Bernardetia sp. MNP-M8: one gene and its partner. The protein of the gene in region 1 binds, or shares a complex with, the protein of each later gene. Links are inferred from orthologs where the notes say so. Each region holds a gene or a part of one and is shown on either strand. Other genes may lie near its edges.

Region 1 (15,701 bases):
ATTCAATACATCAATTTGAGATTGAATTTGTGCTTGACTCACATTCTGAGCTGAAGTATTATAAATTACGTGAACTACAACAGGAATTGTATAAACTGTAGCTTCTGTACGCTGATTTTTTTGATTTTGAATATAATTTTGCGTAAATGTTTCGATGTTACGCATTTTTTGTTTTGCTTCTGGGTTGATAGAAAGCAAACGCTCTAAGTTGTGGTCTGTAGTACAAGAACGACCATCTTTGTGACCATGTGAATCTTGAGCAAATGATGTTGAACTTGCAAGCATTCCTATGCCGAGTCCAAAGCTAAAAAGTGTGTGTTTGATTGTTTTTGTAAAAGTCATTGTATATCTATAAAAGTGTTAAAGGGGAAATGAATTTATTAATTAGATTGTGTTAAATCCTTAATTAAACCTTACTCTTGAAAGGTGTTGCAAACATACGACGCTTTTTTAGAAAAACAAAATTCTGTCAAATCATTTTTTAACAACACAAAACACATCAAAAACACAACAAACCAAATATTTAAAACAAAAACAACCATTTAAACCAAATAATATTCTTAATTATACGTATATAGCTCAACATTCCAAATAATATTTTATATTGAATAATCTAAATTTAACCAAAATAAATTTCATTTTTTTGAAAAAAATCAAAATTTTAAACTTTTTAGATAAAAAACGTACTCAAATTGGTAGAGTTACTCTCAAAAAACACCTCTAAATGCAACAAGGTTGCAATAAAAACGCAACTTTTTTTAGTTAATCTCGTAAAGCAATTTCTATAACTCACTGAATGACATTATACAGATAGCTGCAACCACAAAAAACAATGCTTCTCAGCTAAACTTTATAAAAATACATCTTACTCTAAAAATAGTTGCTAAGAGCTTGCTCAATTATTGGTAAACATGAGTTCTATTTTTTACTTCACTTGTTGGTCTGTTGTACAAAATTATTTGGTTGTTGGTGTCACTTCGCTAACATCAGCAACAGTATTGTGGAATTTCTACTTACTTTTTCAAAAAATCAATGTTAAATTCATTCATAAATAAAAAAAATGCTCAAATTTAGATTCGATTGACATAACTACGTAATATCAGTAATTTATTCTCATTCTTTTTTTAGTATATTTGCAGTTGATTTTATCAGATTTTGATCTAATCCTTTTTTACTTATTGTCTTTTGTTATATTAATTGTCAATCCGTTTATTTTTATTGCTATGTTGTTAGATTTTGAAAAGCCCATTTTTGAATTAGAAGAAAAACTACAGGAAACAAAGAGTCTTGCTGCCAAAAATAATATGGATGTGAGTCAGGCTGTAAAATTATTAGAAGACCGTATAGTTCATTTAAAAAAAGAAACTTTCAAAAATCTTACTCGTTGGCAACGTGTACAACTTTCTCGTCATCCAGACCGTCCTTATACACTTGATTATATTGCTCACTTAACTGATGACTTTGTGGAATTACACGGAGATAGAGGTTTTGGTGATGATAAAGCTATGATTGGAGGTATTGCCCAAATTGATGGACAGTCTGTAATGATTATTGGACAACAAAAGGGACGAAATACCAAACAAAGACAATATCGTAATTTTGGAATGGCAAACCCAGAAGGATATCGTAAAGCATTGCGTTTGATGCAACTTGCAAATAAATTTGGAATGCCCATCCTTACACTTATAGATACTCCAGGTGCTTATCCTGGTATAGAAGCCGAAGAGCGAGGACAAGGAGAGGCAATTGCTAGAAACTTGAAGGAAATGTTTTTATTAGATGTTCCTGTTATTTGTATTGTTATTGGTGAAGGAGCTTCGGGTGGTGCGCTTGGTATTGCGATTGGAGACAGAGTTTGTATGCTTGAAAATACATGGTATTCGGTTATTTCTCCTGAATCTTGTTCGTCTATTTTGTGGCGTAGTTGGGATTACAAAGAACAAGCTGCAAGTGCATTACGACTTACTTCTTTAGATATGCACAAATTTGGTTTGATTGATAGAATAATTGAAGAACCTTTAGGTGGAGCACATCGTCATCAAGAAGAAACAATGCACATTGTAAAAAAAGCCGTTTTAGAAATGATAGAGGAGCTTTCAAAACTAGATAGCAAGACATTAAAACAACAACGCACAGAGAAATTCTCTAAAATGGGTGAGTTTGAAGAAGCACAAATCAGTAAGGCGAGCTAAAACAGAAGTCTAAAAAAGGAAGATATATCAATAATGAGTATATGATTTTATCCAGTTTCTAATAAATTAGGATTAAAACTAACGCCAAATACAAACGAAATGAAAAAGTTGCAAAATTTTCATTCTCATAATTGGAATCTTAACCAACGAACGTATGTCTTGCCCTTTGAAAAAAGCCGTTTGCTTACTTATCTAAAACAGCTAACAAAACCTTATGGAGATAAACCCAAACGCAAAAAAGATTATGAGCGTTACCGTTTTACAGGTAAAATAGAAAAAAACAAATTTCGCCTCTCAAGAACAGTTCTAGAACCCAATAATTTTTTGAGTATTGCAGAAGGAACAATTGAATCAACTTCGAAGGGTTGTTTTATTCAAATCAAATACAAAACATTCAAATTCACTAGAATACTTATTTGGTTTTGGGGAGTTTTGGGTCTTTGCATGACTTTATATTTTAGTTTGTATAAAATAAATGTTCTCTACGGCATTTTAGCAGGTATTTTTACGTTGGCTCATACAGCTGTCTGTATTTTGAGTATCCAAAGACAAAAAAAAATACTAGAAGATATTTTTGATGAAGTATTCAATTCATATAATGAGTTTTTGAATTGACTTTCAATCTTTCAAAAAAAAGACGTCATTTAAACTTCCCTATAGTGGTATATTTTTACTGTACTCTACTTTTTTTTGCTTTGACATTCAAGTTGCAGAGCAACGAAATATTTGTAGAAAAAAGTAAAAGTGTAAAGTTATAAAAGTTGCAGCGCAACACAATATTGATATTCTTTTTGTCTGAATATTATAAATTATATAACGTTGCTCTGCAACTAAAAAGCATTTTTAAAAAGTAGAGTACAGTAGTATATTTCTAGACCGAAATAGAAATAAATATTCAACTTACTCTTCTTCATCATTTATATCTTCACTATCAAAAACATTTTGAATATAGAGTGAAGCCTTTACTGTTCCTTCGTCAGAATTATATTCCATTACAAAACCTAATTTTTCACAAATTCTTTTCATAGCTCTATTTTCTGACAAAATATCGGCTGTTAATAGTTCTATTCCTTCACTACGACACACTTCGACAGCTCTATTCAAAAGCTCAAAACCTAGTCCTTCGCCTTGATAACCATCGACGATAGTCATTCCAAATTCAGCTTCTTTTGTTCCATGCACCTTTATTATTCGGATTGCTCCTATAATTTCGTTTTGAGTAGTATTTGTATTTAGTAGCTCTTCTTTCTCTTTTTCTATAATAAGTGTAATTTGTCGGTCATAATCAGCAAAACAAATTCTTGAAAGTCTTTCATGAGATGTTCTTTGGTCAAGACTAACAGCATGAAAGAATCTAAAATAAACACTTTGAGGAGAGAGTTTTTTATGAAACTCTGCCATTGAAGGTTCGTCTTCTGGGCGAATAGGACGAATCAAAACTTGCTGTTTACTTTTTGGTAAAATCCATTTTTCTTCATATTCTGAAGGATAAGGACGAATTGCCAAACGAATAAGTTCTTCTCCTTTTACTTCATTAGGTTGTAAAATCATGACAGCATCAAGAATCGAAACGCCCTCTGTACGAGAAACTGAAATTGGATTAAGATAAATTTCTTTTATAAAAGGTTGCTCAATAATTAACTGGCTAAAACGAACCATTGATTGCTCTAAAAGTATCAAAGTAGGTTCATGTAAATCTTCTGTTTTTACAAGGTTTTTGAAAATTGTTGTTTGTTCTATTGCTCTTCTTGCTAAAGTAGCATTGAGAGGAGGCAAAGCAACAGCTCTATCTTGATAATATTGCAATGATTTTCCACCATTTCCAAAGAAAATAATAGATCCAAATTGTACATCTACTTTGCTTCCCATTAGCATTTCAATAGAATCATGTGTGTTCATTTCTTGAACAGTTACCCCCAAAAATTCATTAGGACTTACACGCTCTTCTATATTTTTCTTAATTTCTTGATAGGCACTTCTAACTGCTTGTTCCTCTTTAAGATACAGACGCACTCCACCCACTTCACTCTTATTAATAATAGAGTGAGAGTGAACTTTCAAAACAACAGGCTTTCCTATTGCTTTTGCTTGTTGCCATGCTTCATCTTCTGAAAGAGCCAAACGAGTATCAACAATAGGTAAATTATAGGCTGCCAAAATCAACTTTGCTTCCCATTCTGTCAAAATTGTACGTCCTTCTAATCTTGCATTTGCTATAATTTGAGTTACTGCCACTCTATTTGGTGGATTTTTTTTCATTGAATCCGAAATACGAGGTGTTTGATAAATTCCTTTCAAATTATAGGCATATTTCCACAAATAATTGAAAATATGTGCTGCTGCATCAGGATATTGAAAATTAGGAATTCCTGCTTTCGAAAGTAATTTTCGTCCTTCTTTTGTTGTGTCTCCTCCCATCCAACTAACTAACAAAGGTTTCTTTTTGAGAGAAGCAAAACGCAATAAGTTTTTGGCTGTTTCAGTAGGTTTACTGACTGCTTGAGGAGCAAGAATTACCAAAAGTCCATCAATAGCTGTATCTTCTAATAAAACTTCAGTAGCTTTTTCATAGAGTTCAGGAGTAGCAAACTGATGTAAATCTAATGGGTTTTCATACACCCAGCCTTTAGGTAGGAATTCAGAAAGTGATTCAATTGTTTTTTCTGAAAGTTTTCCCAACTGCCCACCACCTTTTGTGAGCATGGCTGTTGCAAGCTGTGCTGGCGCATTTGCATTGGTTAGAATGGCTAAATTCTTTCCTTTTGGGCGAGGTTGTTTAGAAATTACTTCTACCATAAAAAATACTTCTGCCATTGTATCAACACGAAGCATTCCCGAACGACGAAAAGCAGCATTAAAAATTAAGTCTTCATCTATTTCAAAACGAATAGGAGAAACTGCTTGACTAGAACTATCATTTTCTATCTGTTGTCTTTTACCTGTTTTGAGTACAATAATGGGCTTTGAATAAGAAACTTCTTTAGCTGCTGATAAAAAAGAACGAGCATAATTAATTGTTTCCATATATAAAACAATTGCCTTTGTTCTTGTGTCATCCCCTAGATAATGAATTACATCTCCCCAACTTATATCAATCATTCCACCAATCGAAACAAAAGCACTAAAGCCTACATTCTGACTATTGCCCCAATCTAAAACACCTTCTCCCATTGCTCCACTTTGAGAAACAAAACCAATACTTCCTTCTTTTGGTCTTTGATTGGAAAAAGTAGCAAACAAATTGAGATGGGGACGTATAAAACCGATAGAGTTTGTACCAATAACACGAACACCAGATTTTCTTGCTTCTAATAATACTTCGGCTTCAAACTCTTCTCCTTTTTCCCCTGTTTCTCTAAACCCTGCTGAAAGAACAAGTGCATTTTTTACATTGGCTTGTCCACACTCTCTGATTATTTCGGCAACTGTTTTGGCAGGTGTAATGATAATTGCTAAATCTATAAACTCATCTATATCTTCAATTCTTTTATAACAAACAGAACCATTAATTTCTTCGTACTTTGGATTAACAGGAAACACCTCTCCTTTATAATCTAATAAAGTTAAGTTTTCGAATAATCTTTTTCCTAAAGAGCTCTCTCTTTTACTTGCTCCAATAACTGCAATAGTTTTGGGATGAAAAAGAGCTTCCATTTTACTTTTATCGTAAGAAGGATGAAAATGATGCGCCGAAACGCCTTCGCCCCAAGAGCGAATACCTTCCAAAACTCGTTCTAAAATACGTTGAAAAGAATGCTGCATGACAGTTTGGATTCCGATAGCCAATTGATTGGCTAGGTAATTATAATTTCTTTTTAAAGGTAGAAAAGAATTTGATTTTTTAGTATTATTTATCTCAAAAATATTTATTTTATTTTGAGATGATTGTGATGATTTAACTTCTTTCCTTTTCGAATCTTTATTACTCAAATATACAACAGGCATCTGTAAAAAATGTAATGTAAACAGATAAAAATTAATGAAAATTGCTATTTGTGAGTGTTTTGTGTATGTTTTGTATTCCTATCAAGAAACCAAATCTAATTGGTTGCCACTGTGTACTTGCTCCTTTTTTTTATAAAAAGTTGTTAAAAAATGACCCTTAGTCATATTAAGACTTTTTTTTTAAATCAAATAGAAAAAACCTTACGCTCATTTTTTATAGGTAAATATAGTTACTCTCAGATTTTATTCAATTAAAGTTATATTTTTTTGAATTTTTTGACTGCTTTTACTACTTATAAAGTTAGAAACGCTATTTTTGCAAATAAGTTTTGTTTGCCGTACAAAAAACGTGTAAATTAATTATTAACAAATTACTACCAAAAAAATGACTACAATTCAGAAAACAAACAATGAATCGATTGTGCTTGCTATAATTGAAATAGCTGCGCAAATGCTCAAAAAAGGCTCAAACCTCACTAACATCATTGGTTTAACTACTCAGCAGTGGATGGTTCTCTTGTATGTACAAGGAGATCAAAATATTCCTTATGCTGAAGAACGCCTTCAACAAGGAGGAATTTTGGCTTCTGACATTGCTGAAGCATTGAATGTTTCTCGTCCTAATATTACAAATCTAATACAAGTTTTAGCAGATAAAGGACTAATCAAACAAGACAAAGACCCAAAAGACAAACGTCGAAAAGTATTGGTATTGACAAGAAAAGGCAAGGATGCTATTGGAAAAGTTGCTCCATTGAGAGAAAATGCAAATATGAGATTATTGAATGATTTTACAGAGGAAGAAAAAGACGATTTGCTTGCCAAACTTATGCACTGTCTTGACCGTTTGCACGGAAGAATATAATATTTATAAAGTTCTTAATTTTGCAAAAAATTCTAAATACAAATATGAGCAAAACATTCGATAATAAAGTTGTTATTATTACAGGAGGAACTTCTGGAATTGGTAGAGCTTGTGCAGAAGCCTTTGGAAAAGAAGGTGCTAAAATAGTTATTACAGGTAGAAATAGTAAAAAACTAAAAGAAGCACAAGATTTTTTAGAAAATCAGCATATAGAAGTTTTGCCTCTTCAGCTAGATGTCAGTAAGGAAAGTGATAATAAAGAATTAGCAGAAAAGACAGTTGAAAAATTTGGAAAAATAGATATTTTGATAAATAATGCAGGTATTTCGATGCGTGCTTTATTCAAAGATTTAGATTTATCAGTTTTGAAAAGCTTAATGGATATTAACTTTTGGGGAACTGTTTATGCTACTAAATACTGTATTCCTCATATTATCAAAACAAAAGGTTCAATAGTAGGAATTTCATCTATTGCAGGATTTAGAGGTTTGCCAGCTCGTACGGGTTACTCAGCTTCTAAATTTGCAATGCAGGGATTTTTGGAAGCATTAAGAACAGAAATGAAGGCTGAAAACGTACATGTTTTGATTGCCTGCCCTGGTTACACCTCTTCTAATATCAGAAATACAGCTCTTTTACAAGATGGCAGAGCACAAGGTGATTCGCCCAAAGATGAAGGTAAAATGATGACTTCTGAAGAGTGTGCCAACCATATTTTGAAAGCTACTAAAAAACGTAAAAACATTTTAATACTGACCCTACAAGGTAAAATGACAGTTTTTTTGAATAAATTATTTCCTTCTTTTATGGATAAATTAGTTTTGAATGCTATTGCAAAAGAAGGCGAAATACCTAAGTAAAGTTAGGAAATAAGCATCTGCGAAAATAAAACACAATAAACAATATTTTTATTCTTCTGCATTCTTTGCCATCTCTCTGTGTTTAATATCATTTTTAGAAAAATAAAGCATCTTTATCAATTTCATTTATTAAACAAAAAAACGTACCTTTGCAAATCATTGTCTTTCATTCAATTCTGATTCTAAAATTAGATTTGAATGAAAGATATTCCAAAACTCATTCTACAATCACCTGAGTCCCAAACCGATTTTATGGAACAACCTACTCCAGTAGCCAAACGAATAGATGCCCTAGTAAAACTTCAAGAAGTTGATTCTAAATTAGATGAATTACGTAAGATAAAAGGCGATTTGCCCGAAGAAGTCCAAGATTTGGAGGACGAAATAGAAGGGTATCAGACACGAATTGCAAAATTCGAATCTGAAAAGAAATCATTAGACGACCTTGAAGCAACACAAGATAATTCTATTAAAGATCATAAAAAATTAATCGTAAAATACGAAGAACAGCAAATGGACGTTCGCAATGACCGTGAATTTCAAGCCATTGCTCGTGAAATAGAAAATCAACAACTTGATATTCGTCTTGCTGAAAAAGCTGTTAGAGATACACAATACAAAATAGAACGCAAACAAAAGCAAGTCGAAGAAACAACGGCTACCTTAGAAGAGCGTAAAAAAGATTTAGAGAACAAGAAAAATGAGCTAGAAGGTATCGTAAAAGAAAGTGAAGAAGAAGAAGCAAAATTAATGAAAGAGCGTGAAAAACGTAGAAAAAATGTTGCTGATAACTTATACTTATCTTACGAGCGTATTCGTGAAAATGCTCGCAATGGTCTTGCTGTTGTTAATGTAAAGCGTAATGCTTGTGGTGGTTGTTTTAATATTGTTCCTCCACAACGTCAAGTTGATATTAAAGAAAGAAAGAAATTAGTAGTTTGTGAACACTGTGGACGTGTTTTCGCTGATGTGGAAGCTGTTGAAGTAGTAGAGAAAAAACGTACTACTCGCCGTAAACGTGTTACTAAGAAAGAAAAAGAAGCAGAAGAAAAAGCTGCAAGCAAAGAAAAATAATTCTAGTATTATTTTTTGTAGCAAAAACTCCTATTTTGTTTATTTGACAGAATAGGAGTTTTTTTATTTAGTTTTTTAAGTCTTCAAGTTCCTTTAATTCTTCTTTTAGCTCTTCCACATAGTTTCCGTATAAATTTTTGATATACCATTTTATCACAAAGTAATATGCAGGAACAGCAACTAAAGCAATTATCACAATCAAAAGCACTCTAGTCAAAGTAAAATCTTCAAAAGATACATTTTTCCAAAGCAAGGGCAACATGGCAGCAAAAACACCTAATACTAATGAGCCATATAAATATACCTTTAGGTACAAATCTAGTGTAGAAATGAGTTGATTTAGAGTTTGTTTGAGATTTTCTTGTAAATTTATCTTTCTGATTTTGAGATATTTGAAAGTGTACCAAATTAGGGAAAGCACCATTACAAAGCCCAAATAAGGAATAACAAAAGGCGAATAAAACCATTGTTGATTAAACATTAAAAAAACACTTAATACAACTACAAATGCTGCTTCTATCAAAATACTGCGTTTGATTTTAGAAATGCTATCATTTGCTTTTCCTCTCAGCAGTTTTCTAATTTGCTCATTTTCAAGAACAGGTTCTGGCTGTGTTTGAAGAGCTTGCCAAGTAGATTTTAGGTTGTCTATATCCATTTTAGATTGTACTTATCTTTTATAAAATGATTTTTTTATAGTTGTGATTTTTTGTCTATTGAGGCAATTTTTCCAATGTTTCTTTGAGTTTTTTCTTTATTCGATTGATTTTCACACCTACATTTGTTTTGGTAATACCTATAATTTCGGCAATTTCATCATAGCTTTTCTCCTCTAGGTAAAGCATGATGATTCCTTTTTCTACTTTTGATAATTTCTGAATAGCGAGTTGAAGATTTTTGAGTTGTTCTTCTTTTTCAGTATCTGTCGGAGTATCAGGAAATTGTAGTGTAGAATCTGAAATAGAAAATTCAGAAGGTTTACGTTTGACTTTACGTAGACGTGCAATTGCTGTATTAAGAGCGATACGATACATCCACGTAGAAATTTTGGAATCACCTCTAAACTTTGGATAGGATTTCCAAAGTTGGAACAAAACTTCTTGAAACAAATCTTGCCTATCATCTTCAGAATCACAATACATGCGACATACTTTATGTATGATACCTTGATGTTTCTGAATAAATGTTACAAAATCTTTTTCCAAAATGAGTAAGAAGGTTTATTTTTGGTGAGAATGAGAATAGATAAAATAAAATTCATTCAAAATAGAACGTCTAAAGTACAAATTTATAAAATCAGTTTAGTAATTAAAGTTAAAGAAATAACTATTTTTACAAACTTTCATTTTTTTTTGAAAGAAGTGAAACTTCTATATCTTCTCTTCGTTTAGTAAAACTATAAAACAATTTAAAATTAATCTCAAATAGTATAATTATGGTCTCTCCTTACAAAAAACCTTTATTACGAATAGACTTAGTTATTCAATTATTTTTTTTAGTAATTCTTTTTGGTGGCTATGGACTGACTTTTTTGGGTTCGCAAATCTCTGCTTTATCAGAATTTAGTTTTGCTTTTCTTTTTCCTCTTTTAGCTTTAGCAGTTTTGGGTTTGACAAATCCAATAATGAATATTTTGCATTTAATTTTGGGAAACTATTCTGATGAAACTCATGCACTTCGTAAAAATTACACCTTTGCTATTCTAGCCTATTTAGCTATTGGTATTTTAGGATATTTAGTTGCCCTTACTTTTAATATGATGTGGTTACTGGGTGTTGTGGGTTATTTTTATATCTATGGAGTTAGTCATTTTTTTGCAATTGGTTATGTTTATATTACTATTTTAGAAAATAGAACTCAAAAAATAGTTGAGCGAAGATTGTATTATTAATAATTAATAATCAGCCTTTGTTGGTGTTTGAGCGTAGCGACACCAACAAACACACCTATAAATCCATTCTTAAACAACTTCTCTTATCAATAATTAATAATTCCAATTTTCTTGTCTTTGAGTTTTACATTAATAAAATTCTTCAAACGGTCTTCATATTTTTTGCGTGTATATTTATTTCTTGCTGGTTCGCCTTCCCATTTTACCAATAACATAAATGCCAAAGAATCATTTTCAAAATTAGTTTGTCTTACTCTAGCCACACCAATTTCTTTTAGTTCTGGGTAGATAGCTTTGAGTTCATTTTTTATAGTTTCAAAAGGCAATGTATCTCCTCTCGCATATAAAAGCTCTTGTTTTAGGTCTTCTATTTCTTTGTCTTTTCCTGTTATGATTTCATCTTTTTGTTTATACGTTCCCATTTCTTCTCTAAATTTTATCTCAATATAACGCTTTGCATTGTTCATCACAGTACGTTCGACACGAGTTTCAGAATCGGCAGGTTCTTCTGACTGAACAAGTTCAATATGAATGCTATCTTCTGCATCAAAACCTGTAAGTTTCCAAGAATTTTTTACTTCATCATTAAATGTCTTTTCTAGGCTAAGCAAAGAATCATAATTGATATAACTTCCTGCTCCAAAACTAATCACACGAAGCCTATAAATATTGGTAGAATCTAGTTTTACTTTCCATTGTACCGAATTCAAATCATAATTTGGATTTATATTCTGAGTAATAAAAGTAGCGATACGCTGATTACGGAAGTTTTCTGTCAGTTTTCTGAATAAAAACATCACACTCGGAATAAGTAAAATTGTCAGAACAACATACGCTGTAAGTCTTGCTCGTCTTGCCAAAACAGGATTTAAAACCTCCACATACGGAAACTTCAAAAAACGCACAATCATGTAGGTAGACAGACTAATAAAGACAGCATTAATGAAAAACAAATAAAATGCTCCTGCAAAAACATCCCATTTTCCTGTTGCTAATCCAAAACCTGCAGTACACAAAGGAGGCATTAAAGCAGTTGCAATTGCCACCCCTGGTATGGCATTGGTTTTTTCTGTGCGAGAGCCTGCAATAATACCCGCCAAACCACCAAAAAAGGCAACCAAAACATCTAATAAATTAGGTTCTGTACGAGAAAGCATTTGGTCTGTCAGAAGTCCTAGAGGAGTAATTTTGAAATAAACAACACTTGTTACTAAAGTCAGAATAATAGCACTTAAAAAATTTCGAACCGATTTTATTAATGTTTCTCTATCATTAATTGCAGCACCCAAACCAATTCCCAAGATAGGCGACATCAAGGGAGAGATAAGCATCGCTCCAATAATAACAGCAGCTGAATCCAAATCAAGACCAATAGAGGCAATCATGACCGAACAAATCAACACCCAAAGGTTTGAACCTTCCAAAACAACACCTGATTTAATGCTCTTTACTGTTCCAACATAATCTGTGTCAGAAGCCAAGTGAGTCAGACGAAAGAAAAAATCTTTAATAAAGTTCCACGAATCACGAAAACCATGTTGCCATTCAGGATAACCATGATTTATACTTTCTGAATCGTAATCACTTTTAGGAGTAGAATTTTGTTCTTCATTCATAATAAAATAACTTACTAATTTATAAATCGTTGTGTTATAATGAGTTCTTGCTATTTTGAGATTCTAAAATACTATTTTCTAATTAAGAACCGAAATTTAGTTGGTTTTTAGGCTTCTAACAAGTATTATTTTTCTAATAAAGATTTTTTCTGTTTTTTTGAGAACATAAATTTGAATAATCTCAGAAAAAACAATTATTTTTATTTTCTGATGATTCATTTTTTGCCTTTTCGTTATTTCATTTTTTAAACTATTTCAATTATGCACCATTTTTTTGTTTTTCTATTTCTATTCTTGAGTTTCACTACTACTACGAAAGCTCACTTTTTATCTGAATACTCTTCTAGTTCTTATTCTGAAAAACCTAAATCAACTGTAAAGAAACATAATTCTGCTACAGAAAAAACAGTAAACACTGAAAAGCAGACTTATAAGCCAAACTCAAAAATAAAGAAAAAACAGCAACGCAAAATAGCCAAAACACAAAAAAAGCAATTGAGAAAAACAGTTTGGAAAGCTCTTAAAGAACAACGCAAAATAAATAAAGCAAATAAAAAAGTAGGAATCAAAAATACAAAACCAAAAATACATTGGGCTGCTTATTTGTCTTTTTTTGCCACTTTACTTGCTTTAGGTATTTTTGTAGCAGCTTTTTTCTTTGCAACTATGTATGCTATTTTTAGTTTTTTAGTCCCTTTTGCAATAGGGTTATTAGTTGTTTCTCTTATTGCAAGTATTATTGGTATTTCAGTTGTGGCAAGTAATGATACAACACTTTATCATAAATCACACACCATTACTTTAGCATTAATTGGAGGTATTTTGGCTTTTTTATCGCTTCTTGCTATTGGTTTTCTTATACTTGCTCTTTCTGCGCTTAGTTTTTAGAATAAAAACATTTATAGTACTGAGAGTGTATATCTAATTTAAGTTGTAGATTATAAGTAGTTCAGATTTCTTAGTCTGAATGAAGATATTTTTCACACAAAAAGCTCTCTTTTACTTCTTTCCTATAGATTACTTTTTTTTAGAAAAAGAATGAACAAATTTGTCTTAGATATAGAAAATATGGTTTGCCCACGTTGTGTACTGGCAGTAGAAAATCTATGTCAAGAGCTAAATATTGATTTTGAAAAGGTAGAGTTAGGTAAAATTTACCTTATTGAAAACACAGAAATTTCAGCAGAAAAACAAGAAAAATTAAAGCAAGAATTACAAAAAATAGGATTACGATTGATAGAGTCAGATAAAAAAAGCCTTATCAACTCTATCAAAACAGCTATTATCAATCAAATTCATTATTCAGAAAAACCATTAAATATCAATTTCTCTGAATATCTTTCTCAAAAACTGTATCACGAATATTCGTATTTGAGTCGTCTTTTTTCTACCTCTGAAAATATGACTATAGAAAAATATATTGTGTTACAAAAAATAGAAAAAGCCAAAGAACTTTTATCTCTCAAAAAGTATAGAATAAATGAAATAGCGAGCTTTTTATATTATAAAAACACCTCTCATTTTTCTACACAATTCAAGCAAGTAACAGGAAAAACTCCTTCTTATTATCAAAAAAATATTTCAGAGAAACGTAAAACAATAGATGCTTTACAATAATAAGTCAAAATAGTATAAATTTTTGTCAAAATTCTGAAAAACTGAGTGGCTTTAGTAGCGTTTAATAAAGTAGAAACCAATTATTCTACTTTTTAAACTTCATTTTTATGCAAAAGCATTCTTCTTCTTACCAACCTTATATCAAATTTGTTTTGATGCTGACTGCTTCATTTGTGATTATGTATGGCGTAATGTTTCTGAATGTAGCTCAGCTAAATCATATTTATTTAAGCAATACTCGTTTGTATATGACTTTGCTGATGGTTTCTCCAATGGCAATTTTGAAACTGTTTTTTATGAATGACATGTACAAAGACAAAATACTCAATATTGGAATTGTCTTTTTGAGTGTTTCTATTTTCATAACAGCTTTGCTTTTTTTGAGAACTCAAACCTTTATTTCTAATGAGCAATATATGAAAGCTATGATTCCTCATCATTCTTCAGCTATTTTAGTTAGTGAAAATGCTACTTTCAAAAATTCAGAAGTAAAAGAGCTTTCAATAGAAATTATAAAGGCACAAGAAAAAGAAATTGCCGAAATGAAAAAATTGCTTGAAGTAGTAGAATAATTTTCATTAAAAAAATAAAATCCCCTTTACGATTTTTTAATCTAAATTTTTAACTCACAAAACCCCAAAATTATGAATAATTCAAATTTTCAATCATGTATCGAAGCCTGCCAACAATGTCTTATCGATTGCCAAAGTTGTTTGTATCAAATGGCAACCAAAGAAAGTATGAATGACTGTCCTCGCTGTTGCATAGAATGTGTTGATTCGTGTCAAGTTGCTATTAAAGCAATGATAAACAATAGCAAGTGGGCAAAAGAGTATTGTAAAATCTGTGCAGAAATTTGTGATTGGTGTGCCGAACAATGTGGACAACACAACCACGAACATTGTAAAAAATGTGCAGAATCGTGTCGCAAATGTGCCGAAGAATGTCGTAAAATGGCAGCTTAATTTTTAGTTCCCAAACCCTAAGGGTCTTCAGAGTCCCTTAGGGTTTTTTCCACCATTTTTTAAACTAAAAAACAATTATGAAAAATCAAATACTACTCTTTTTATTTCTTACTTTTCTTTTTACTCAAAATGCAGAAGCACAGCACGAACATTCTCAACATTCAAATCATTCTACCAAAAAAAAGGATAGTAAAATTCAAAACAAAACAGTCATTTATCATCTCAATGTAAATGATACTGTTATGGAAATTGCAGGAAAAAAAGCTAAAATGCTTACTACAAACGGACAAATTCCTGCGCCTACTTTAGAATTTGTAGAAGGAGACACTGCACTTATTTATGTCAAAAATAATACAAAAGGAACAACTTCTTTTCATTGGCATGGATTAATTTTACCTAATCAATATGATGGAGTTCCACTCTTGACAACCGAACTTATAAAAGCAGGAGAAACGCATATTTTCAAATTTCCAATTATTCAAAACGGAACATATTGGTATCATTCTCACACCATGTATCAAGAACAAAAAGGATTGTATGGAGGAATTTCTATTGCGCCCAAAGAACCTATAAAAACGAAGGAAAAAGTAATTGTTCTTTCAGATTTTACAGACCAAAATCCACATAATGTAATTCGCCTTTTAAAGCGTCATACGGATTGGTATGCCATCAAAAG
Region 2 (15,670 bases), 120 kb from region 1 along the record:
AGAGAAGCAACTACTTTTGAAAGAGAAATTTTGGTAAAAAAAGGAGACTTTAGTAAAATGAATTTTTCTATTGGTGTAGATTCTATCAAAAATACTTCTTTGGATAATACTGGTGATTTGGATATTAGCAATAGTATGGCATGGGACTGGAATACAGGCTATAAGTTTGTTGTTATGGAAGGAAAATATTTGAATGATGTTTCTAATTCAAATGCTTCTATTCCGTTGGTTTTTCATATTGGACTTAATTCAAATTATAAAAAAGTTAGTTTGAGTTTTGATTCTGTCAATGACAAAGGAATTTTCAGTACAGAAAATAAAAAAATTGTTTTGAGAGTAGATTTGAATGATTTTTTCTCTTCTCCTAATCAAATTGATTTTAATGAAGTCAATAACATAATGGGAGGTGGAAAATCAGCTTTACTTTCTCAAAATTATGAAAATGGTTTTGTTACTCTTAAAGAAATTCAATAATACTTCTTTCAAAAAAACTTAAAAAGGCTTTCATATTTATTGTGAAAGCCTTTTTGTTTTGTGATTCACTTTTTTTAGCCTAATTTGTATCAAAATAAACCATACAACATAATTGAATAGCAATTAAAAATTACGAATTAAAAATTATGAATAATCTATTGATAATTTAAAGTTTTTATTTTTATAATTTTTATTCTTTAACCAATAAAAATAAACGAATACACAATGGAAAAAATACTTATTATAGGTGCAAATGGACAACTAGGAACAGAACTTTCGGCTGCTCTACAAGAGAAATACGGACAAGATGCGGTTATTAATTCAGATATAAGAAGTCCACAAGAAGAAAATGGTATTTTTGAAATGCTAAATGTTTTGGATATAGATGCACTTTCTTCGATTGTGAAAAAATATAAGATTACACAGATTTATCATTTGGCAGCTATTCTTTCAGCAAAAGGAGAAGAAAATCCGATTCAGACGTGGAATATAAATATGAATGGTCTTCTGAATGTCTTGGAAATTGCTCGTCATGAGAAATTAAATAAAGTCTATTATCCAAGCTCTATTGCTGTTTTTGGAACTACTACACCTTCGCCTGCACCTCAATATACTTCCATGAATCCTTCAACTATTTATGGAATTAGTAAACGAGCAGGAGAGCAATGGTGTGAATATTATTTCAATAAATATGGAGTAGATGTTCGTTCGTTGCGTTATCCTGGTTTGATTAGCTACAAAACGCCTCCAGGTGGTGGAACTACAGATTATGCTGTTGATATTTTTTATAAAGCCGTAGAAGGAAATGAATTTAGTTGTTTCTTGGACTCAACTACTCGTCTTCCTATGATGTATATGCCTGATGCTGTTCGTGCTACATTAGAGCTTATGGATGCTCCTAAAGAAAGTTTATCTACTCATGAGGGTTATAATCTAAATGCGTTTGATTGTACGCCAAAAGAGCTATATGATGAAATTAAAAAACATACTCCAAATTTAGAGATTAGCTATAAAATAGATGAGTTAAGACAATCTATTGCAGATTCGTGGTCAGATTCTGTAAATGATGATGTTGCTCGTAAAGATTGGAATTGGAAGCATGAATATGACATGGAAAGTACAACAAAAGAAATGCTAATCAATCTAAAAAAGAAATTAGCAGTAGAAAAGTAGAAATAGATTTACACCTATAAGGTTTTCAAAACCTTATAGGTGTGAATATTTTACAATCTATTCGGATTAATAACTGTTGCTTCTCCACTAATGGTAACTTTTCCTGTAGATTTGTCTATAACCTGTGTCTGAACTTTTGCACGATTTTTTTCTCTATTTATTTCTGTGATTGTCATGACAGCTTCATATTCTGTATCGACAAACATGGGGCGCATAAAATTCATAGTCTGATTCATATAAATTGTTCCTTCCCCTGGGAATAGTGTTCCAAAAATTTTAGAAAAAACACTTCCTCCCAAAAATCCATGCATAATCGGACGTTTAAACATAGTTGTTGCTGCGTATTCTTCGTCAAGATGTAAAGGATTGTTATCGCCTGTTACTTCTGCAAAACGATTGACTTGCTCTTGAGAATAGGAAAATGTTAAGCGATATTCGTCTTGTTCGTTGAGTTTTTCTGTGCTTGTTGTTGTGTCAGTGTTCATAAATAAGGTGTTTTTTTGTTTGTGTAAAATTAGTTGAGAATAATAATGTAAATCATTATGGCTTTGCATAAGGAAGTCTTTCTAATCGTTTTGTAGTATGGTAGCTATCCAAACAAGAAGATGTAACTGTTCCTGCTTTTTCAATATCAATATAACCATCTTTTTCAATAATTTCTTCATTCAAAATGACTTCTTGTACGCTGGCTATCAGAAAAATAGTATTGTTGATGACTAAATTGTGTTTTTCTTCTAGTTTTAGTCCGATTCTGAAATGCGATTCTTTTACATAAGGAGCAATAAAATTACTTTCAAAATGAGGAGTTAGCCCTGTCGCTTCAAACTCTGAAGTTTCTTTTGGGTAACGTGCAGCCGTTTGATGTGCTTGTTTGTAAAACTCTTGACTAATATGATTGAAGGTAAAATATTTTGTTTCTTCAATATTTTCTAAGGTATGACGAGGAGAGGCATCAGGACGAATAATAAAACCCATAAGAGCTGGATTTGCTCCCAAATGAAAAACCTGACTAAAAATAGCTAAATTTGTTTGATTATCTTTCGAAATTGTTCCGATAAGTCCGACACTCTTAAAACCTGAAATAGAATTGATAAAATTGGCACGAAAACGAGTTTCCATGTCAATAATTTCATCTTTTGTGATACGTTTGAGAGTGGAATTTTGATGAGACATAATTTTTAGATAAAATATAGAAGAGATTAGAAAATAATTTTTTGTAAGAAAAACAAACTAAATAGCTCTCAGTTAATTATTTTATAAAAAAAATGTTTGAAATACAATAAAAAATTCGTATTCTTCATGATAATTGAATGTTAAATCCGAAATTTTAACGAACTTTGCAAAAATTTTGAAATAGTAATGAGTTGATATTTAATTAAATAAAAGAAAATAAATACTATTTCTGGGTTTTGACAACATTAAATCAATACATATTTAGTAGAATTATAGACTAAGGTAGAAAATTTTGGAAGTAGAATATTGAAAAGTAAACTTTTTATACTAAAACTTCAAGCACAAAATTTTAAAAAGAGAATTGTAATAAAGAATTTTATATCAGAATTCATTAAAAAGTAAATAGAATCTATTCCACAATTATTTTCATGTTTCTATTCTTATTTCTCTATTATTTTCTAAGTACATTTTTAAAACTATTACAACAAAGGAAAGTCAAATTATACTTTCTGATTAAAAAATAACACGTAATTATGATGAATTGGCTACGCAAACTCGTTGGTTTGGGTGGAACAGCGAAAAATCTGACTTCACTAAATGAAGAGGAATGCAAAGAAGAAATAAAATCATTTGCAGAAAAAACAAACCTCAATCTTTTCCAAGGACACGTTCAAAACTTATATAGTACACAACGCATCAAAGAAACATCTGTTTGTCCTAGATGTGAAGCTGCAACAGAGAAAAAAGCAGCTACTTTTGTATGTGCTACCAATACGCTTCCTCAAATTATTATCTCAACAGAAAATCACTTCTGTACAAACTGTAGTTCTGTACTTATAGATGACAAAATTTTACAGAAAACCTGTGAAAAAGGAAAAGTCTATCGTGGAATTATTGGTCTTTATATCAGAGAAAATATCCAAACCTATCAATCACTTAATGAATATATCATTCGTTACCACTATGACCAAAATAGTAAACCAAGTGGTATAAAGATTACAGGGGAAAAAATAGCTGATTATGACCCTAAGATACATGGTTCTAAAGGAACAAAAAGTCAGCATAAAATACCTTCTTCTCCTGTTACTTTGATGGACAGAGTAGAGCGTAGAGATAAAAGAGAAAGTCTTACTGATTCTAAATATAGAAAAAATAGAAGCAATCAGAATGATAATTCTGAAGAAATGACACAAGAGCAGAAAAATAAAGCTGCTCGCTCTGAAAGAGCAAGGTTAGCGATGGAAAATGCTAAGAAAAAAGTGCGTTCGAAACATAAAGCTAAAGAGGATTTTGCAGATTCTGTAAATGAAACTAAACAAGATTTTAAGGATAAAGTAGAGCGTAAAAGTAGCTTTAATCCAAAGAAAAGACAGAAACCTGTTGTAGAAAATCCAAATGAAAAACAAGACGCAAAATTAGAAAAAACAAATAAGCAACAAGAAGCAAAGCAAGAGGAAACTAAAAGTTTGCCTACCAATAAAAAGCAAGCTCCACCTGCTAGAGCTTCTCAACGTAAAAAGCAAACTTCGCCTTCTGATAAAAAAGAAGAAGAAAATATAGCTACTCAGCAAACTGATAAAAATCAGAATGTAGCAGAAGCAAAACAAAGTTCGAAAGTTGAAGCTAATGAAACTACTGAAGAGAATAATACTGCCAAGAAAAATCGTAGATATAAGCAAAGAAGGTCGACTAGAAAAACAAGAAGTAACAAAAGACCTATTCGCAATACAGTAGAAGCAGAGCCAACGACATCTCAAAATGAAGTGAAAAATGATGGAAAAGCTGAACAGAAGGTTGAGCAAAAAATCCAACAAAAAACGGAGCAAAAGAATAAACAACAAGGTGAACAAACCAAAAAACAACAACCTAAGAGGCAGAATGCTCAAAAGCCAAAGGAAGTAGCTCAACAAGGTCAAGAAAAAGCTCAAAACCCAAATCAAGCTCAAAATAAAGAAACTGATAAAGCTGATACCAAAGATAATAAGCAAAATCAGAATCAAGAGCAGCCTAAAAAAGATAATGTAATCGAAAAATTACATCAAAATCTACAAGAGAGTAGCAAAGCATCTGTTGTTCCAAAAGAGGAAAAGCAGAAAGAACAACAAAAAGAAAGTTCTCGTTTGGCTCGTTTGAAAGATGATACAAAAGAGGAAAAAGTTTCTAGACGAAGACCACGTACAAATGTTCGTCCTCCAATAGATTTGGATTTAAAAAATGTAAATCCTCGTCGTCGTTATAATAACACGAAGAAGAAGTAAATTTTCTTAAAAAATAAACCTTATCACGGTTTGTATTAAGGTAGTTCAGACTTCCAGTCTGAACATCAAAAACAGTATTTTATCAAATTCAACAGTCTGGAAGACTGTTATACAAAAATAACCGTGATAACCTTTAATGAAAAAAGCCTTTTCAAAATTAATTGAAAAGGCTTTTTTGATAAACTACTATGTTAAATGTCGATATTTGAAATAGGAATTCTATATTTATTTCATAAAATTCAAACTACGTTCCACAAAATTAGAAAGAGCTTTTCCTTCTAACAAATTTTGAGAAAGAAGAGATAAATCATACGCTTGTTGAGCAATTTGTTTTTGTGCTTCTTCGTCTTTTGTATCTAAGATTTTTTGTACTAACGAATGATTTGCATTTACAATAACATTGTACTGGTCTGGCAGATTCATTCCATACATTCCTCCTCCTCCAGACATCGCCATTTCTTTCATACGGCGCATAAACTCTGAAAGTGTAAGTGTTACAGGCATTTCATCTGTTGGCATTGCTTGTACTTGAACAGTATGATTTTCAGTAACGATTTTCTCAAAAATCTCTTTTACTTTTGTTTGGTCTGCTTCTGATAAAACAGCTTCTAAAACTTCGTCTTTTGCAATAATTTTGTCTGCTGTATCAGAATCAATTCTACGAATAGAAATATTTTCTAATTTGCCTTCTAAACGCTGAATCAAATGCGAATCGATAATCGAATCCATTACCAAAACATCATAACCACGCTTTTGAGCAGAAGAAATAAATGTATGTTGTTTTTGTACATCAGCAGCGTATAACCAAACTTTTTTACCGTCTTTGTCGGTTTGATTGGTTGCAATTTTTTCGTTGTATTCGTCAAATGTAAATGTTTTTCCATCTACATTTTTTACTAATGCAAATTTCTCAGCTTTTTCTAAGAATTTTTCATCTGTTATCATTCCAAATTTTACGAAAAGACCTATATCGTCCCACTTGTTTGCGTAGCCTTCACGGTCATTTTTGAAAAGTTCTTGTAGTTTGTCAGCTACTTTTTTAGTGATGTAACTACTAATACGTTTTACATTTCCATCTGCTTGTAAATAGCTTCTAGAAACGTTCAAAGGAATATCTGGAGAATCAATTACACCATGTAAAAGTGTCAAAAATTCAGGTACAATTTCTTTTACTTCATCTGTAATAAATACTTGACGGCTATAAAGCTGAATCTTATCTTTTGAAGCTGTAAGTTCTTGTTTTACTTTAGGGAAATACAAAATTCCTGTAAGCTCAAAAGGATAATCTACATTCAAATGAATCCAAAATAGTGGGTCTTCACCCATTGGATACAATTTTTTATAGAAAGCTAAATAATCTTCGTCTTTAAGCTCAGAAGGAGATTTTGTCCAAAGTGGATTTGTATCATTGATTTGCTCACCTTCAAATTCGATTGGAATTGGTAAGAACTTAGCATATTTATCCAAAATTCCTTTCAAACGGAAGTTATCTAAAAACTCTTCAGAATCTTCTGCAATGTGAAGAATAATATCTGTTCCTCGTTCTGCTTTAGTAGTTTGTTCTAACTCAAATGAAGTTGAACCTTCACATTCCCAATGCGCTGCTTCGTCTTCTTTAGCTGAAAAAGCACGAGAAATAATTTCTACTTTTGTAGAAACCATAAAAGCAGAATAAAAACCTAAGCCAAAATGTCCGATTATTTGCTTATTGTTTGGAGCATCTTTATATTTTTCTACAAACTCTGCTGCACCTGAAAAAGCAATCTGATTGATATATTTTTTGATATCTTCGGCTGTCATACCGATTCCGTTATCACTTACTGTAATCGTTTTGGCTTCTTTATCAAAAGAAACTTTAACTTTCAAGTCGCCTACTGGGCTAGTTGCTTCTTTATCAAAATCAGCAGAAGAAGACAAGTGTTTTAGCTTTTGAGTAGCATCTACAGCATTGGCTACGAGTTCTCTTAAAAATATTTCGTGGTCAGAATAGAGAAACTTCTTAATGATTGGGAAAATATTTTCCGTATTTACTGATAAATTACCTTGTTCTACGCTCATAATTCTATTAAATTTTATTGTTTGTTCTCTTATTGTTTTGCAAGCACATGCTTACCAAATAGAAAGCACAAGATAGAATCTTGCGCTAGTATTATTTTATATACTAAGAAGTTAGCTAGTTTTATTCCAATCGAATTTTTGAGTTTCTAAATAGATAAAATCGGAAATTTTGTCAGTTTTTTAATCAATAAATGATATTATTAGTACATTAGAGTTTCCTCAAAACCTATTTATTATGCATCACATTATTAAGTTACTTTTCTTTCTAGCTTTTAATATCTTATTTTTTGCTTGTTCTTCTCCCTCTAAAGTTGAGAAAAAAGAACTGACTTTAGAAGAGTTATTAATAAAAAATTGGAAGCTACATCAAGTAGTAGGGACAAATTCAAAAGATGGAACAGACTCTCATATTTTTTATGATGACAAATACATAGAGTTCAGAAAAGACCAAACTTACACTACAAATGCACCAAAATATTTCAAAAAAGAGAAAGGAGTTTGGAGTATTAATGAAACAAGAGATAGCATTTATTTGAATAAAAACACAAACAAACAAATTGTACTTTCTATTTTTCACATTTATGAAAGAGGAATGTCTTTATTGTCTTATGAAGTAGAAAATGAAAAAGATATTCAAGGACAGCTTTATTCATTACAGTTTAGAAGATAGATAATAAAAAAAGTGTATTCAATTCTTAAAAACTGAATACACTTTTTATTTTTTCTCAAAATTCTATTTTTGTACAATCCATTATTCAAACGCTGTTTCTGAAATTCTTTAATTCCATTTTTCAAAAATGCTTGAAACTCTTGTGTGCTTACCCTTCCAACAGGTTTTACTAAAGGCTGATGTATATAAGGATTGATCAAGAAATAATTTTTATTTAAAGAGCCTCATATCAATTAAAAAGGTTGCATAATCAAAAGTTAACATACAAAAAAATGCCTATTTCTGTTTAGAAGTAGGCATTTTTTATTACTGTTATTGATGTTTCACTAAAATATAAATCAGTTACATAAACTTCTCTTTCGCATCTTGCATAGCATATTTGCGTTTAAGTTGTGCATCTACGACAGCAATCGTAACCATATTTACAATTTCACGAACTGAACTTCCAAGCTGTAAAATATGAACTGATTTTTTCATTCCTGTCAGAATAGGTCCAATAGCTTCTGCACCACTAATTTCTTGAATCAGTTTATAAGCAATATTTGCAGAGGCAAGATTTGGGAAAATCAAAATATTAGGTTCTCCTTTAGCAAGGTCAGAGAATGGATAGTTTTCTTTCAAAATATCATTATTGAAAGCAATATTTGCCTGAATTTCTCCGTCAGCAATAATATGAGGATATTGTTCTTTCATCATATCCACAGCCTTTCTTACTTTTCTTGGCTCTTCATCATCAGACGAACCAAAGTTAGAATACGACAAAAATGCTACTCGTGGTTCTAATCCAAATTCTTTTACCGTGTTGGCTGTCATGGCTGCAATTCCTACCAAATCTTCTGCTGTTGGATTTGGAATCATGGTTGTATCAGCAAAGAAAATTGGTCCTTTACGAGTAATCATCAAATAAATTCCTGCTACTTTTCTATGACTTTTATATGTTCCTACAACCTCCAAAGCTGGACGGATAGTATCTGAATATTTCCTAGAAAGTCCTGAAATAAGTGCATCTGCATCACCTTCTTCTAACATCATTGCTCCAAAATAATTGCGTTCACGCATTGCTTTTTGAGCTTCATAATTATTGAAACCTCTACGTTTACGTTTCTCAAAGAATGTATTTGCATACGTTTCTATAAGCTCATTGGATTCATCACTTCTTGGGTCAATGATAGTAACATCATCTAACTCTAAATTATTTTCTTGTATCAATTTTTGTATTCTTCGCTTATCACCCAAAAGAATAGGTTCTGCAATGCCATCATCTTTAACAATCTGGGCAGCCATTAAAATTTTGGCATTATCAGCTTCTGCAAAAACAACACGTTGAGGGTCTTGTTTTGCCATGCTTACCAAACGACGAATGATACTTTGATCTCTTCCCATTCTTTCTATTAGTTCGGCTTCGTACCTTTCCCAATCAGTAATCGGATTTTTAGCCACTCCACTTTCCATAGCTGCACGAGCTACAGCAGGCGCAACTGTTGTGAGAAGACGAGGATCTAATGGTTTAGGAATGATGTAGTCTTTGCTAAAAGAAATAGTTTGCTGATTATAAGCAATCTTTACAATATCTGGAACAGGTTCTTTAGCTAATTGAGCAAGAGCTTTTACGGCTGCAAGTTTCATTTGTTCGTTGATTTCTGTAGCACGAACATCTAAAGCACCTCTAAAGATAAATGGAAAACCAAGTACATTATTTACTTGATTATTGTAGTCTGAACGTCCTGTTGCCATAATAATATCTTGACGAGTTTTCATGGCAAGCTCATAATTAATCTCTGGATCTGGATTGGCAAGCGCAAAAACAATTGCATTTTCAGCCATTGATAAGAGCATTTCTGGACTCATTACATTTGCCATCGAAAGTCCCATAAAAACATCAGCACCTTTCAAAGCATCTTCTAATGTATGTGCATCAGTATCTGTTGCAAATATTTCTTTACTTTTAGTTAGATTTTCTCTGTCTTTACGAATAACCCCTTTGCTATCACAAACAATGATATTTTCACGAGTTACACCCAAATCAACAAAAATATTCATACACGAAGTAGCCGAAGCACCTGCACCCGAAACTACAATTTTTACTTTATCAATATCTTTTTCGACAAGTTCCAACGAGTTTAACAGGGCAGCTCCTGTAATAATTGCTGTTCCATGTTGGTCATCGTGCATAATCGGAATGTTAAGTTCTTCCTTCAAACGCTGTTCAATTTCAAAACATTCAGGAGCTTTTATGTCTTCCAAGTTTATTCCTCCAAAAGTAGGCTCTAATGCTTTCACGACAGCAATAAATTCTTCTACCGTTTTTGTATTCAATTCTAAATCAAAAACATCTATTCCTGCAAATATTTTGAATAAAACGCCTTTTCCTTCCATTACAGGTTTGGAAGCTTCAGGACCTAAATTTCCTAATCCTAAAACGGCTGTTCCATCTGAAATAACGGCTACTAAATTTCCTTTTGCTGTATATTTATAGACATTTTCAACGTCTTCTGCAATTTCTTTACACGGTTCTGCAACCCCTGGAGAATAGGCTAAAGCCAAATCTCGTTGTGTCTTGGTAGCAGTTGTCGGAATGACTTCTATTTTTCCAGGTTTGCCTTCCGAATGGTATCGCAGAGCTTCTTCTCTTCTTATTTTACTCATAAAAAATGTATTTGTGTGTGAATGTTTATCAATTTTGGTTTTATGGCTGAAAGTTAATCAATTTATATCAATGTACTAAAAATGGATTAGAAATTAGAATAGAAGCCTAGTATTTTTCATAAAAAAAATCCTAAATGACAAAAATGTAATTTAGGATTTTGAGAAAATGAAACTTTCATTTTTTATTAAAAAACTTTATAGTTAAGCTAAAAATTCAGTTCATCAAAGTTTTTAAAGTGTCCATTCATTTTGATTCTTTCTTTTGTCCTTTCTACCTCTCTGATTATTGGAATGATATGGTCTAAATGTGTCGTAATGAGTTCTAAACGTTCTGTTTCATCACTCATAGCTAACAAATCATATTCTTGTTCTAAAGAAAGTCCGATTTTGTGAGCTATTTTGAAAGATAGAAAATCTGTTTCTGTTGGCAAATCTGTATTTGCTTTTACAAGTTGCCAAAGTTCTGTAATCTGATTTATAACTTTTTCTTTATCTAAAAAAGTAGAATTGTCTGTATGAACAATTCGTTCAATTTCCCCTGCTGCATAGAGTTTATTGGGAGCAGGATTAGAATACGAAACAACTTTAAAAGCACCTACACATTTTGTTTTGATGTCCATTCTTCCATCTGGATGTCGGCGTGCAATTTCTATCAATTCGACTTCTGCTCCATAATCTTGTAGTTTTTCATTCAAAAAGGGAGGAATTCCAAAGGTTTGTTTATTTTCTATACAATCCAAAACGAGCTGTCTGTAACGAGGTTCGAAGACATGCAAATTAAGAGGTTCGTTTGGAAATACAATTAAATTAAGAGGAAAAAGAGGTAACATTATTTTTTCTATCTAGTGAATATAAAACTTTTACTGCATTAGTATTGATACGTAATTTTTGTTCAATCATTTTTATTAAATCAACAATGAGGTTCATATATATATGCACCAATTCAAAAAAATAATCATTATTAACTAAGCTGTTTTTACGGTTTTTTGTTTAGAAAAAAAGTAAATTCTCAATCAATAGTTTTTTTGTTTACCTAAGTTAATAACTTAAATAAAAGTTGTCTTTTTCTTTTGTTTTGTTGTATAGTTTAGTTTTTTTGTGTCTATTGCATTTCTTTTTTTAGCCTTGAGATTACTCTCAGAATATCATCTTGAGATTCTATCCAAAATATTTTTTCATTATCCATTATTAAATTATACTCATTCAAATTCAGAATGGCTTTCTGAGGATAAGTTGTATCAAAAAAAGCAAGTTGTGGAAAGTATAACAATAAGCTATCTGTATTCTGATTTTTGGTTTTCTGCAACTGTGCAGGTAATTTTTCTATAAAGACCTTTTGAAAATTAGCTTTTAAATTTGTTACTGAATCTGATTTATTTTGAATGAAATTTTCCAAAGCTACAAAAGAAGAAGAACCTAAAGCAATTAAATAAATTTTTTGTTGATTAATAGAACCTTGTTTTTTTATTTTCTCAAAAGCTGCATCAATACTCTTTTGTTCGTCTTCAAATGTCCATTCATTTAGCTTTCCATTGCTATCTCCTACTCCTTTTTTTTCTATTCTCAGAGTAGCAAATCCATTTTTTGTGAGATTTTCTATCCAATCATAAAATTGATATTCACTTTTTGAGTTTTTATTCTTTGTGTATAACTCTCGTTCAACTGATTCATTGGAAGCCGAATTTAATATAATTACTAATGGAAATTGAGTAATTTCTTGATTAGTTTCGTTTTCTGTTTTTCTAGGAAAAGTAAAAATGGTTCGAAGGCTTGTTGGATTATTATTTTGACTTGAGTCATTGACTTCTAGTTGGTCATACATCGTTTCGAAATAAAAATTACTCTCTCTAGGCAAAAAATGCAAAACTAAATATGTGTTACGAATGGTATCATTTCTAACAAAAAAAAGATTGAGAGTGTCATTTCCATTTTTGGTTTTTACAAAATCTTGAAGCTCTTTTAGACTATTTAGATGCGTAGAATCAACAGCAACAATTACATCTTTTTCTATTAGTCCTGCTTTATCTGCTGCCGAATTAGGAAAAACTTTATAAATAATAATTCCTTTTTCTGCTTTCATTTTGTATGCCACACGAACAGGATTTGTAAGTGTACCAAGTTCTGCTCCTATAAAAGGACTTCTATTTAGCGTTTGGATTTGAGAGGTACTAACGTTGGTCTGAGCTAAGCAAGAAAAAGAAAATAGAGAAAAGACTATAAAAAACAGAAAGTAAATTTGAAAACGCATATCTATAAAGTAAAATTTTTGATTAAAACTATTCTTATTATTTATTAAACTACCTATCAATAACTAGGACAAAAGTAAAAAGGAGACCAAAAGCAAAAGTAAATTTAATATATATTTTGGAAGGATTCATTTTTGAAATAGAATTGCTTAACTTTGCCCTTCGATTCCTTGTAATCTTCAACTAAAAAAATACTCCCTATTATGTCTTGGTTTCATCGAAAAGATAAAAATATTACCACGCCTACAAATGAAAAGCGTGATTCTCCAAATATGTGGTTCAAAACTCCAAGTGGTACAATTATTCTCAAAAAAGAATTGAGAGACAATAATTGGGTATGTCCAGATGATAATCATCACCTTACCATCACACCACAACAATATTTTGAGATTTTGTTTGATGAAGGAAAGTACACAGAGATAAATGCAAATCTTACTCCTCTTAATCCTTTAAATTTTAAGGATACAAAAACGTATGAACAGCGTATAAATGAAGCCAATGCAAAATCTGGTGTCAATGAAGCTGCTCAAAGTGCTTACGGAAAAATGAATGGAATAGACTTTATGGTCACTGCCATGAATTTTAAATACATTGGTGGTTCGATGGGTGCAGTTGTGGGAGAAAAAATTTCTCGTGCTGCTGACTATTGTCTTGAAAATAACATTCCTTTGATGGTTATTTCGCAATCAGGTGGCGCACGTATGATGGAAGCAGGTTTTTCACTTATGCAAATGGCAAAAACTTCAGCTAAGTTAGCTCTACTTTCAGAAGCCAAAATTCCTTATATTTCCCTTTTGACAAACCCAACCACAGGAGGCGTAACGGCAAGTTTTGCGATGTTAGGAGACTTTAATATTGCTGAACCAAATGCACTTATTGGTTTTGCAGGACCTAGAGTAATTCGTGAAACTATCGGAAAAGACCTTCCAAAAGGCTTCCAAACAGCCGAATTTGTGAAAGAACACGGTTTTCTAGATTTCATTGTTGATAGAAGAGAGTTAAAAGCAAAACTGACTTCTCTTTTGAAAATGGTTTGGATAAATACAAAACAAAAAAATCTAAATTCAACTCAAAAAACAACAAAAAAGGCTAAGAAATAATTGATAAATTGGCTTTACTTTGAACAAACTAGATACTCTTTCTGTAAATAATTTACAAAAACTTCCTTATCTTAGCTTTCACAAATCATTTTTGAAAAATTCGTTTTTGATAAATAATCAAAAATTCAAAATATACATTCTATGAAAGCAATTTTGGTAACTGGTGGAGCTGGTTTTATTGGTTCTAATTTTATTCCTTATTTTTTAGAAACTCACAAAGACTGTAAAGTCATTAATTTGGATTTACTGACTTATGCAGGAAATTTGGATAATTTGAGTGAGGTAGAAAGCAATCCTCGTTATGAGTTTGTGAAAGGAGATATTGTCAATAGGCAATTAGTAGAACATATTTTTGACAAACACGATATAAAAGGAGTAATTCATTTTGCTGCCGAATCTCATGTCGATAACTCTATTACAGACCCAGAGGCTTTTGTCAGAACGAATGTTCATGGAACTTTTACGCTTGTTGATGTAGCTCGTAAATATTGGATGAATGCACCGTTTTCATACAAAGAAGGCTATGAAGATACTCGTTTTCTTCACGTTTCGACAGATGAAGTATATGGAACTTTAGGAGAAACAGGCTTTTTTACAGAAACGACACCTTATGCTCCAAACAGTCCATATAGTGCATCAAAAGCAGGAAGTGATTTGATTGTCAGAAGTTATTTTCATACGTATGGATTTGATGTTGTGATTACAAACTGTTCTAATAATTTTGGCGAAAAACAGCATCACGAAAAACTTATTCCTACCATTATTAGAAAAGCTCTTTCAAATGAGCCTATTCCGATTTATGGAAATGGACAAAATATTAGAGATTGGCTCTATGTTTTAGACCACTGTAAAGGAATTGATAAAGCATTCCAAAAAGGAAAAAAAGGAGAATCGTATAATATTGGTTCAAACAACGAATGGAATAATTTGGATTTAGCCAAAAAAATCTGTTCACTTTTAGATACAATTAAGCCAAAAGAAAGTGGAAAATATGAAGATTTATTGACCTTCGTAAAAGACCGTCCAGGGCATGATTTGCGTTATGCCATTGATTCTTCCAAAATGGAAAATGAATTAAACTGGAAAGCAAATACTGATTTTGATACGGCTCTTACAAAAACTATCAATTGGTATATTGATTTGTATAATTCTGAAAAATTTAAGGCAAATTCTACTGATTCAAAAAAAAAGGATGAACAAAAAAAAGTAGAAACAGAGGCAAAACAAGAACCTAAGTCAGAAGAAAAACACAAACAGTCAGAAAATAAGCAAGAAAACAAACAAGAGCAAAAAGAAGAACCTGTCATAGAACTAAAAACTAGACCTGTTTCAGAACCAAAAATAGAATCTAAAAAGGAGGAAAAGCAGATTTATAATTCTACTTTTTCCTCTAGTAGTTACGATAAAATTTTTGACACTGCTAATTTGAATGAATCTTTAGAAGCTCTTGCAGAAGTAAAAGCTGCTGTCATTCGTACACGAAAAGACTTCGAATTCTATCAAGAAAAAGAGAAAGATGCTGAAAATAAAGCAAAACGCATCATTGCAAAAGCACAAGAAGGAAATTTGGATTGGAATGAAGCAAATAACCTTGCTATGGAACTTCTAAAAGAACAAGAACGCTCAAAACAAATGGCTGATGGTGCTTTGAATCAACTTGCAGAATTAGGAAAGTTACAAGACAAAATTGAAAAACATTCTCAAACTGTAAAGTCTATCAAAGAAAAACAGCGTGTCAAAATGCCTGATTCGTCTGAAACAATTTCAATGATAGAACGAATGAAAGCCAAAATACAAAAAGATGAAATTTTGGGAGATTTGTACGAAGATTTTGGAAAAGATGCTGCTAAAAATGACCCTTTATTAAATGAT

What was found.
Region 2: the proteins of V9L04_RS09435 (region 1) and accD are in contact, whole or in part, in a solved structure (PDB 8UXZ), measured with the Escherichia coli proteins. The link is inferred for Bernardetia sp. MNP-M8 from one-to-one orthologs.

The regions. Positions count from the first base shown.
Region 1 is NZ_CP147012.1:2,254,998-2,270,698, reverse strand. Bases 254-3,207 are described here. They hold V9L04_RS09435 (acetyl-CoA carboxylase carboxyltransferase subunit alpha), read left to right. Parts: upstream 254-1,223; coding sequence 1,224-2,192; downstream 2,193-3,207. Other genes in these bases: V9L04_RS09425 (bifunctional acetate--CoA ligase family protein/GNAT family N-acetyltransferase), read right to left, coding at 3,093-3,207; V9L04_RS09430 (hypothetical protein), read left to right, coding at 2,292-2,807; V9L04_RS09440 (GEVED domain-containing protein), read right to left, coding at 254-342. In the rest of the region: more of V9L04_RS09440, read right to left, coding at 1-253; more of V9L04_RS09425, read right to left, coding at 3,208-6,137; V9L04_RS09420 (MarR family transcriptional regulator), read left to right, coding at 6,523-7,002; V9L04_RS09415 (SDR family oxidoreductase), read left to right, coding at 7,047-7,862; V9L04_RS09410 (C4-type zinc ribbon domain-containing protein), read left to right, coding at 8,115-8,936; V9L04_RS09405 (hypothetical protein), read right to left, coding at 9,004-9,594; V9L04_RS09400 (sigma-70 family RNA polymerase sigma factor), read right to left, coding at 9,650-10,141; V9L04_RS09395 (hypothetical protein), read left to right, coding at 10,372-10,827; V9L04_RS09390 (TIGR00341 family protein), read right to left, coding at 10,914-12,443; V9L04_RS09385 (hypothetical protein), read left to right, coding at 12,705-13,331; V9L04_RS09380 (AraC family transcriptional regulator), read left to right, coding at 13,482-14,060; V9L04_RS09375 (DUF305 domain-containing protein), read left to right, coding at 14,168-14,632; V9L04_RS09370 (four-helix bundle copper-binding protein), read left to right, coding at 14,705-15,025; V9L04_RS09365 (multicopper oxidase domain-containing protein), read left to right, coding at 15,103-15,701. UniProt on the Escherichia coli protein: Component of the acetyl coenzyme A carboxylase (ACC) complex. First, biotin carboxylase catalyzes the carboxylation of biotin on its carrier protein (BCCP) and then the CO(2) group is transferred by the carboxyltransferase to acetyl-CoA to form malonyl-CoA.
Region 2 is NZ_CP147012.1:2,133,648-2,149,317, forward strand. The notes cover bases 11,927-14,849. They hold accD (acetyl-CoA carboxylase, carboxyltransferase subunit beta), read left to right. Parts: upstream 11,927-12,901; coding sequence 12,902-13,798; downstream 13,799-14,849. Other genes in these bases: V9L04_RS08905 (PDZ domain-containing protein), read right to left, coding at 11,927-12,700; rfbB (dTDP-glucose 4,6-dehydratase), read left to right, coding at 13,940-14,849. In the rest of the region: V9L04_RS08860 (MbnP family protein), read left to right, coding at 1-474; V9L04_RS08865 (NAD-dependent epimerase/dehydratase family protein), read left to right, coding at 700-1,647; V9L04_RS08870 (MaoC family dehydratase), read right to left, coding at 1,698-2,132; V9L04_RS08875 (flavin reductase), read right to left, coding at 2,188-2,820; V9L04_RS08880 (hypothetical protein), read left to right, coding at 3,354-5,078; molecular chaperone HtpG, read right to left, coding at 5,304-7,136; V9L04_RS08890 (lipocalin family protein), read left to right, coding at 7,372-7,806; V9L04_RS08895 (NADP-dependent malic enzyme), read right to left, coding at 8,149-10,452; V9L04_RS08900 (LON peptidase substrate-binding domain-containing protein), read right to left, coding at 10,659-11,282; more of V9L04_RS08905, read right to left, coding at 11,555-11,926; more of rfbB, read left to right, coding at 14,850-15,670.